3 regions of the Photobacterium sp. GB-72 genome follow, and region 3 is predicted to be linked to each of the others. Evidence: predicted binding sites of a transcription regulator. Region 3 holds the regulator's gene; each other region holds the start of a gene.

Region 1 (3,288 bases), on a different contig from region 3:
CCGCAGCATAAGTGATAAAACCAAGGCCAATACCTTCAGCGATAGAATAAGTTAAAGGCATCAACAAACAAACCACAACAACCGGTGCAGCTTCTGTTAGATCACGCCAATCAATTGCCACTAACCCCGACATCATCAAAATCGCGACGTAGAATAATGCACCAGCCGTTGCGTAGGCAGGTACCATGCCAGCTAATGGAGCAAAAAATAGAGCGAGTAAGAATAATACACCAACCGTTACCGCAGTAAGACCAGTACGACCTCCGACTGCGACACCGGACACACTCTCGACAAAAGAAGTGGTATTCGATGTACCCAATAAGGCACCAACAGAGGTTGCTGTACTATCTGCAAGTAACGCGCGATTTAAGCGTGGCAACTTGCCATCTTCACCGATTAAGTTTGCTTTTGTCGCAACACCGACAAGCGTACCTGCGGTATCAAATAAATCGACAAACAAGAAAGCAAACACAATTGAAATCAGGCCAACTTCCATTGCCCCCGAAAAATCTAATTGCATAAAGGTTGGTGCAATGCTTGGTGGCATTGACATAATGCCGCCATAAGTCACTTCACCAAATGCAATACTCAACCCAGTAACAATTAATATTGCAATCAAGACTGCAGCTTTAAAGCCACGATGAACAAGCGCTATGGTTAGAAAAAAACCAAGTGCTGCCATCACAACAGGAAAACTGGTTAGATCGCCTACTTGTACTAACGTCGCAGGGTTATCTACGACAATGCCTGAACTCTGTAATGCAATGAAGGCAAGGAATAAACCTATACCTGCAGAAATTCCGGTTCGCAGCGCCATTGGTATGGAGTTAATGATCCATTCCCGTACTTTTAATAAACTTAACGCAATAAAACACAAACCTGATAAGAAAACAGCGGCTAACGCAACTTGCCATGTATACCCCATGCCTAGCACAACGGTATAAGTAAAGAAGGCATTTAAGCCCATGCCTGGTGCTTGTGCGACAGGATAGTTAGCAAAAAATCCCATCACAAAACAACCGATCATCGCTGCTAAACAGGTTGCAACAAATACTGCACCTTTATCCATTCCCGTACTGGATAGCATAGTAGGGTTTACAAAAATGATGTAAGCCATGGTCAGGAATGTTGTTAAGCCAGCAAGCAACTCCGTTCGCACAGTTGTGCCGTGTTCCTTTAGTTTAAATAACTTCTCAAGCATGTTTCTCTGTTCCTTGGAGATTGACACGTTAGTATTAAGCAAAAGAAAACGTTTGCGTTCTCAATTCGAGCGCGATTATAAACATCAGATCTATCAATTTCCAGAAAATATCGAGTAAATGCACAAAACTAAGACTAATAAATTTAATTTTGTTTTTTTGGCTTTTAAGAACAGATAATTAGCAATATAAAATCAATGCATTAGCTAAAATATGCCAAATTAATATATTTCATCTATTTTATATTTATGAGATCTTCAGCAATAAAACGTACTAAGGATCACATCGCGATGTGTGACTAACTTGTTATGACGATTTAAAGGTAAAAAAACGCCGCTTCAAAGCGAAGCGGCGGCGAATGTTGCAAATAATCGCTCACGATTATTTAGTATTCTCAAGTTAGGGGGTGAACAAGCTGTTCGGCTAACTAGTCAGCAACTAGATAACAAAATTCTTAGTAACCAAAGTAATTAGGGTAAGTAAAGTTACCTGTATATACAGAGCGGTTATTCCAAAAGTGTGTAATTGAATCAAAAATTTTCATTTTAAATCACCTTATAAATAAGTAATCCAAATTAACCACATAAATATTTATGCGCTTAATCCTTGGAGGGGAAAGACCATCGTGGTCGCACTTATCTCGGTTCCATGGAGGCGATATCTCGGGTTCATCCTGAACGTGTACAGTGTTTTCTCATACTTTTATGAGACTGTCTAAATCATAACCATTACGTAATTTACTTTCAAGCATTTCCTTTAACTTCGTCACACTTTTTACAAAAAAACATTGTTAAACCAATTTTGATGTAATTTTTTTTCAATTTTGATCGGTTAAATCTTGCTTTATGATCAAGAAAATAAATATAAGAAATAATTACGTAATCATCAGCTCAATGTATACAAGTCAAGCGCCGTTAATACTTATTCATTATCGTATTCGTGGTTTAAGATTTTACTTTTTTCTCTACCTCCACCGAAGTCTGAATGATATGCTAAAAAAAATGCGATGGAGTAAATCGCTACTTATATATGTCATTTGACGGCTAATAGCCTGACAAGTGTCACTGGACCAAAATTCTATAAAGGTAGGCTTCCGTGTCTGAAATCAGTCAACTATCTCCTCAAGCTGTATGGCAATTTTTCGATCAAATTTGTTCGATCCCTCATCCTTCTAAATATGAAGAACAATTAGCACAATTCATCATTGAGTTTGCTAAAAAAGAAGGCTTAGATGTTCGCCGTGATGAAACAGGTAACGTCATTATTAAAAAGCCAGCAACAGCAGGCATGGAAAACCGTAAAGGTGTGGTACTTCAAGCGCACATCGACATGGTTCCACAGAAAAATGAAGAAACCGTTCACGACTTCACAACAGATCCTATCCAACCTTTCATTGACGGTGAATGGGTAACGGCAAAAGGTACAACATTAGGTGCTGATAACGGTATGGGTATGGCAAGCTGTCTTGCGGTACTGGCTGCTAAAGATATCGAACATGGCCCATTAGAAGTACTACTTACTATTGATGAAGAAGCTGGCATGACCGGTGCTTTTGGTCTTAAAGAAGGTTGGTTAGAAGGTGACATTCTACTAAACACTGACTCTGAGCAAGAAGGCGAAGTCTACATGGGTTGTGCTGGCGGTGTAGACGGCGCAATCACACTTGATATAAAGCGTGAAGCAACACCAGCAGATCACCAAGCAATTAAATTAGTCCTAAAGGGCTTAAAAGGCGGTCACTCTGGTTGTGATATTCATACTGGCCGTGGCAACGCAAACAAATTACTGGCTCGCTTTTTAGTCTCTCATGCAGACGATCTTGCCTTACGTATTAACAACTTCACAGGCGGTAGCCTACGTAACGCAATTCCTCGTGAAGCGTCTGCGATTGTTACCCTACCAGCTAAACATGTTGATCAACTAAATACATTATTCGCTCATTACCAAACGCTACTAAGTGCTGAGCTTGGTCATGTAGAAACAGATATCAACCTATTTACTGAATCTGCTGAACTACCAACAGATGTAATGGTAATGGCAGATCAAACACGTCTAATCAATGTATTAAACGTCTGCCCTAACGGTGTTA
Region 2 (3,288 bases), on a different contig from region 3:
TTTGGTTTGCTAATTGAAAAGAAATTAGCCAGTGGTGTGAAACTGCAATGTGCAGATAGAAAGTGCCATGCTTATCAAGATCCTGATAGTGTTGATAAAACAGCATAAAAAAAGCCTGCTCAGACGCAGGCTTTTTAAATTGGAGTAAATATTAACGCGGCAGTGCGGGGAAATCCTTCTCATCCAGCAAGCTTGATAACATGATCAAACGATACTGCAATTGCTCTGGTGTATCAGCACACACGTTAATGTGCCCCATTTTACGCCCTGCTCGTTTTTCTTTACCGTACCAGTGTACATGGCAACCTTCTTGGGCATAAACCGCATCAGGAATGCTATCTAAACCTAAGATATTGATCATCGCACTTGGACGAATGAGTTGAGTACTACCAAGAGGAAAATCACATACCGCGCGTAAGTGGTTTTCAAACTGACATGTTTCTGCACCTTGCTGTGTCCAGTGACCTGAGTTATGAACCCGTGGTGCGATTTCGTTTACCAGTAGTTCGCCATCGAGATCGAAAAACTCGATAGCTAACACGCCGACATAATCAAGGCTATTAGCGACGGCACGGAACATGTTATCGGCTTGCGCTTGCAGTGGTGAGTCACCCACAATCGCAGTTGATAAACTTAGTACGCCATCAGTATGGACATTCTCAGTTAAGTTAAATACCTGAATATCACCACTGCGATTACGGGCACCAATCAATGATACTTCGCGTTGAAAAGGAATAAATTGCTCAGCAACAATAGCCTGATTAGGAGAATCAGCAATACATTGCGCCATTTCAGGCCAAATATCATCAATCTGTGCGCTTTCTTTTAAGCGCCACTGCCCTTTACCGTCGTAGCCACCTAATGCACTTTTTAACACCAGCGGTAACCCGATTTTTTCAATTGCAGTAAGAAGATCTGCACGTTCAGTGATTTCATGGTATTTAGCATTGCGCACGCCAGCATTATCTAATAACGCTTTTTCTAGACGACGATCGCCACCGGCTTTGATTGCTTCTGGCGTTGGGAAGAACTTCTCGCTGGCAGCACAAATATCTAAAATATCGTGAGGAATATGTTCAAACTCGGCAGTAATCGCATCAACGTCATTAATCGCTTCAACGAGCGAGTTCGACATTGCTTGTTGGGTAAGAGGATGAACCACTTTATCACTCTCTACATCATAAGCGATCACATTGATGTTAAGAGGAGCGCCAGCCAGTGCCATCATACGGGCAAGTTGGCCAGCACCAAGGACTAGCACATTATTCATTATGCATCCTCTGCTGGATTTGGGTTGCTTAATACCGTTTCTGTTTGCTCTTTGCGGAAAGCATCAATAGCGGCCAGTACTTGCTCATTTTGAGTGCCGATAATTTGTGCGGCCAAGAGACCTGCATTGGCAGCCCCTGCATCACCAATTGCTAAGGTACCAACAGCAATACCTTTCGGCATTTGAACGATAGAAAGCAATGAATCCATTCCTTTTAATGCACGTGATTGCACTGGTACGCCTAATACAGGCACGCTAGTGAAAGCCGCTGTCATCCCCGGTAAGTGAGCTGCACCGCCAGCACCTGCGATGATCACTTTAATGCCACGCTCTTGTGCACTTTCAGCGTATTCGGCTAGTAAATGTGGCGTGCGGTGAGCCGAAACGACCTTTGTCTCATAAGGAACATTGAAACGATCAAGCATCTCAGCCGCATGTTGCATGGTTGGCCAATCAGATTTTGAACCCATGATAATTCCAACTTTCATCTCATTCTCCTTCAGGTCATAACTTAACATCGTGTTGATGGCTGCATTATACGGTGATTTAGCTCAAAGGAAAACGTTTGCGTCATGAATATTGACTGTCTTATAACCGAGCATGGAGTTGTGACTAAGGAGTAGGTAGAATGAAATTGAGAAAGTAAAACAACAATATTTGCTGAACAAATAATGAGGATACTGTGGAGAATTTTGCTCAAGTCGTCGCAGCTTTAAAGCAAGGTGAAGTGATCGGGTACCCAACCGAAGCGGTGTTTGGTGTCGGCTGTGATCCGGATAATCAAGAAGCGGTTGAAAAACTATTAGCGATCAAACAACGCCCAGTGGAAAAGGGCTTAATTTTGATCGCGGCGAATTACGATCAGCTGCTGTCATATATTGATGAAAACCAATTGACCGAACAACAAAAGCAAACCGTGATGGCAACATGGCCAGGGCCTGTGACTTGGGTAATGCCGACTAAGCCTAATATTCCCTCGTTTTTAACGGGGCAATTTACTACGATTGCGGTACGTGTGAGTGATCATCCACTCGTGCAACGCTTATGTTTGGAGTTTGGTAAACCTATTACCTCAACCAGCGCAAATTTAACAGGCCAAGAGCCAGGTCGAACAGCGCAAGAGGTTGAACAACAGTTAGGGCATTGTTTAGCTGCAATCTTGCAAGGTGAAACAGGCGGACGTACCAATCCTTCCGAGATACGTGATGCGCTTAATGGCAATATCTTCCGTCAAGGGTAAGGGATAAAGAGTATGGATAGCCAAGTAGATAAAAGTGCAGTTAAAGCCTTTTTGTTGGATTTACAAGATCGTATTTGCCAAGCATTAGAGCAACAAGAAACAACCGTCGTATTTGAACAAGACCAATGGCAGCGTGAAGAAGGTGGCGGTGGTCGTAGTCGTGTATTACGTGATGGCGAAATCTTCGAGCAAGCAGGTGTGAATTTTTCTCATGTTTATGGTGCTGAAATGCCAGCTTCTGCAACAGCACATCGCCCAGAATTAGCCGGTCGTCGTTTTGAAGCGATGGGCGTCTCATTGGTTATTCACCCTCGCAACCCTTATGTGCCAACCTCTCATGCCAATGTTCGCTTCTTTATCGCAGAAAAAGATGGTGAAGCTCCGGTTTGGTGGTTTGGTGGTGGCTTTGATCTTACCCCGTTCTATCCTTTCGAAGAAGATTGCCAACACTGGCATGATACAGCTAAACAGTTGTGTGCGCCGTTTGGTGATGATGTTTATCAACAGCACAAAGCATGGTGTGATAAATACTTCTTCTTACCGCACCGTAATGAAACCCGCGGTATAGGCGGTCTATTCTTTGATGATCTCAATCAATGGGGATTTGATAAGAGTTTTGCTTATATGCAAGCGGTAGGTAATGGCTTTATCAATGCCTACATGCCGATAGTACAACAGCGTTATTATCTACCCTATGGTGAACGTGAACGGGAGTTTCAGTTATACCGTCGTGGACGTTATGTCGAATTTAATTTGGTTTATGATCGTGGCACTTTGT
Region 3 (3,288 bases):
TATTACATGTGCTGCGGGAGTGGGTATGACTGTTGCCGTTTGTGGCCCGATTGGCTTTATTGGCTTGGTTATTCCTCATGTGGGTAGAATGCTAACAGGTCCAAATCATAAAACCTTATTGCCAATTTCGGCTTTACTTGGCGGCTTAATCCTCTTGGTTGCCGATATGATTGCTCGAAGCGCATTCTCGCCTCAAGAGCTGCCGGTTGGGATCATCACCGCCATGTTAGGCGCGCCTTTCTTTATCTATTTATTAGTTAATCAAAAGAGTCAGATGTCATGACGTTAAATCATTCAGCAAAGGTCGATTTTACAGCAAGTAGCGACAAAGTCTGTGTTATTCAGGCTCGCGACTTATCATTACAATTCGGTGATAAAGTCCTGCTAAATCATCTTGATATTGATATTCACGCAGGAGAAGTCACCGCATTACTTGGGCCAAACGGTGCAGGTAAAAGTACCCTGTTAAAAGTATTATGTGGGGAGATTACGCCAAAATCAGGCACGGTTTCTTTCTTTGATCAACCGCTTAATAATTGGGCTCGGGAAGAATTGGCATGTCACTTAGGTGTCCTTCCACAACATAGCGCATTATCGTTTGCCTTTACCGCGAAAGAAGTTGTCGAGCTAGGCGCAATTCCATTGCAGCTCACTTCGCCTGAACTGAAAGATGCAACAGCATCAAGCATGCAATACGTTGATATTAACAATTTAGCTAAACGTCTCTACCCCACCTTATCGGGGGGTGAAAAACAGCGTGTACACCTTGCCCGGGTTTTAACACAACTCAGTAAAGCCGGTGATAAATGTATCTTGATGTTAGATGAACCCACCTCAGCACTCGATCTCGCCCACCAGCACCACACCTTACAAATTGCCCAAAATATGGCTATACAAGGCGCCGCTGTAATTGTGGTATTGCACGATTTAAACCTTGCAGCCCAATACACTGATCGGATGATTTTCCTTAACGAAGGAGAAATAAAAGCCGACGGCACGCCAACACAAGTTCTTACTCCTGAAGTAATAGATACCTTATATGGTTGGCCTGTCAGTGTTCATACTCATCCAAGTGGTGATTTTCCTTATCTTTTATCAGCCAATCATTCTGTTTTTTAACGTTTTATCTATTAATGACTAGATATACACAATAAATTGAAGCTATTAGCATGACAAACATCGAGTTTTTACGGTTAATGATCAATTAATTCAATCAAGTTGAATAGAAAGATTGCACAACGCAAAACACACAGTAAAATGTGATCGCAAGCGATTACATGTGTAATTAGTGTAAAAATAGTTTCTATCTTCTAATGCCGCATTTTACTGCGGCTTTAGTTGTTTATGATCCATGATAATTGCAACACCCTATAATTCGGTATCAAATTGAATAATTAAGTAGCTAATAACTAAAGGATCTTCATCTCTGCGAGTGAACTCGTAAGCCATAGACTACGTAATTAATCAATTTGGTATCAAAAACCTTTGTCAGATCCTAATCTGACCATGATAAGAAGAATAAATATGGCAACCATTAAAGACGTTGCACGTATGGCAGGTGTATCAACTACTACAGTGTCGCACGTGATTAATAAAACACGCTTTGTTGCAGAAGCAACGCAACAAAAAGTTTTGGCTGCAGTAGATGAACTTAACTACGCCCCAAGTGCAGTAGCGCGAAGCTTAAAATGTAATACAACACGTACTATCGGCATGTTAGTCACTAAATCGACTAACCCATTTTTTGCCGAAGTTGTGCATGGTGTTGAAGAATATTGTTATGGTGCAGGCTACACACTGATCTTATGTAACACCGAAGGTAACTTAGAAAAACAACGTGATTACTTACGTATGCTTTCTGAAAAGCGTGTTGATGGCCTATTGGTTATGTGCAGCGATCTGGATCAAATGCTGCTCGATTTACTTGAGCGTAAAAATGATCTTCCTATGGTTATCATGGACTGGGGCCCAGAAAGCCCACATACTGATAATATTCTAGATAACGCTGAAAACGGCGGTTATATTGCGACTAAGCACCTTATTGAAAATGGTCATAAGAAAATTGGCTGTTTATCTGGACAAGTTGATAAGTCTACTTGTCAAGAGCGCCTAAAGGGCTTCCGTAAAGCGATGAAAGAAGCAGATCTCACTGTTAATGATAATTGGCTACTTGACGGTGACTTTGAGTGTGAGTCAGCCGTTGAAGCTGCTCATAAGTTTATCGCAATGGAAGATCGCCCTACTGCTATCTTCTGCTTTAACGACATTATGGCTATGGCTCTGATCAGTACCTTTGAACAGGCAGGTCTGCGTGTTCCTGATGATATCTCAATCATTGGCTACGATAACATTGACCTTGCGCCCTACTTTGCGCCACCGCTAACAACTATCCACCAGCCTAAACGTCGTTTAGGTAAAAAGGCCATCGAAATCTTGCTAGAGCGTGTGAAAGACAAGAATCATGAGCGTCAAACCTTTGAAATGACGCCTAAACTTGTTGAGAGAAAATCGGTTAAAGATCTCAACTAATAAAATTTATCTTTCTATGTTAAGGAAAAGCCGATAAGTTAACCTTGTTGGCTTTTTTTTTACTTATAAAAAACAATCATGAGTATTTATAATTATAAAGCTTATTAAAATAAGCTAAGAACAAATACCTGAACCAATATCACATTTTTGAGAGCTTAGATTTAATATTAAAAGTATTATTTAATATAACTTTATATAGTCACGAACTGGCAAATTAATTGAAAGATTAAGACGCAAAACCACCGGCCTAAAAATTATGTTAATAATTCAAGGTAGCGGGGTTACCGAAGGATTATTATTGAACCGACAATATTATGACACAAACTTAACAATATATTGACAGTATCAATGTGTAGATTAATTAATCTATTTCCTCGCTCTTAATGTTTAGGTGACACTCATATTTTTTCACCGAGTAGAAGCATGGATAAACCAATATTAAAAGATTCATTAAAATTATTTGACCATTTTGGTTCAATAAAATCACGGTCGATGTTTGGCGGTTTTGGCATTTTTTCTGGTGATACAATGTTTGCATTAGTTGTGAACGATAAACTTCACTTACGTGCAAATGCTGAAACTGAAAAGGAATTCAAACAAGCTGGCTTGGAACCCTATGTTTATAAAAAACGTGGCTTCCCTGTTGTAACCAAGCACTATGCAATACCCGACCAATGGTGGGATGAACCCACAAAGATTGTAGCTCAAGGTAGGTATTCACTGGATGCAGCAGAAAAAGACAAGCAAGAAAAGGAGAGT

The links. The regulator PurR, encoded in region 3, represses purine synthesis genes. The targets are predictions, from matches to a motif close to TNANGNAAACGTTTNCNTNA.
Region 1: C9J40_RS03045 (NCS2 family permease) is a predicted target of PurR. The motif match lies at 1,242-1,261, and genes of this name have one in related genera.
Region 2: purE (5-(carboxyamino)imidazole ribonucleotide mutase) is a predicted target of PurR. The motif match lies at 1,824-1,843, and genes of this name have one in related genera.

The regions. Positions count from the first base shown of each region.
Region 1 is NZ_PYNV01000001.1:674,113-677,400, forward strand. Features, by position in the region: gene C9J40_RS03045 (NCS2 family permease) at 1-1,201, opposite strand, end outside; gene C9J40_RS03050 (aminoacyl-histidine dipeptidase) at 2,295-3,288, shown strand, end outside.
Region 2 is NZ_PYNV01000020.1:72,797-76,084, forward strand. Features, by position in the region: gene C9J40_RS18580 (topoisomerase DNA-binding C4 zinc finger domain-containing protein) at 1-108, shown strand, start outside; gene C9J40_RS18585 (5-(carboxyamino)imidazole ribonucleotide synthase) at 152-1,270, opposite strand; gene purE (5-(carboxyamino)imidazole ribonucleotide mutase) at 1,270-1,758, opposite strand; gene C9J40_RS18595 (L-threonylcarbamoyladenylate synthase) at 1,953-2,510, shown strand; gene hemF (oxygen-dependent coproporphyrinogen oxidase) at 2,523-3,288, shown strand, end outside.
Region 3 is NZ_PYNV01000009.1:78,418-81,705, reverse strand. Features, by position in the region: gene C9J40_RS11730 (iron ABC transporter permease) at 1-283, shown strand, start outside; gene C9J40_RS11725 (heme ABC transporter ATP-binding protein) at 280-1,119, shown strand; gene purR (HTH-type transcriptional repressor PurR) at 1,525-2,529, shown strand; cyclic di-GMP riboswitch class I at 2,728-2,818, shown strand; gene C9J40_RS11715 (TfoX/Sxy family DNA transformation protein) at 2,953-3,288, shown strand, end outside.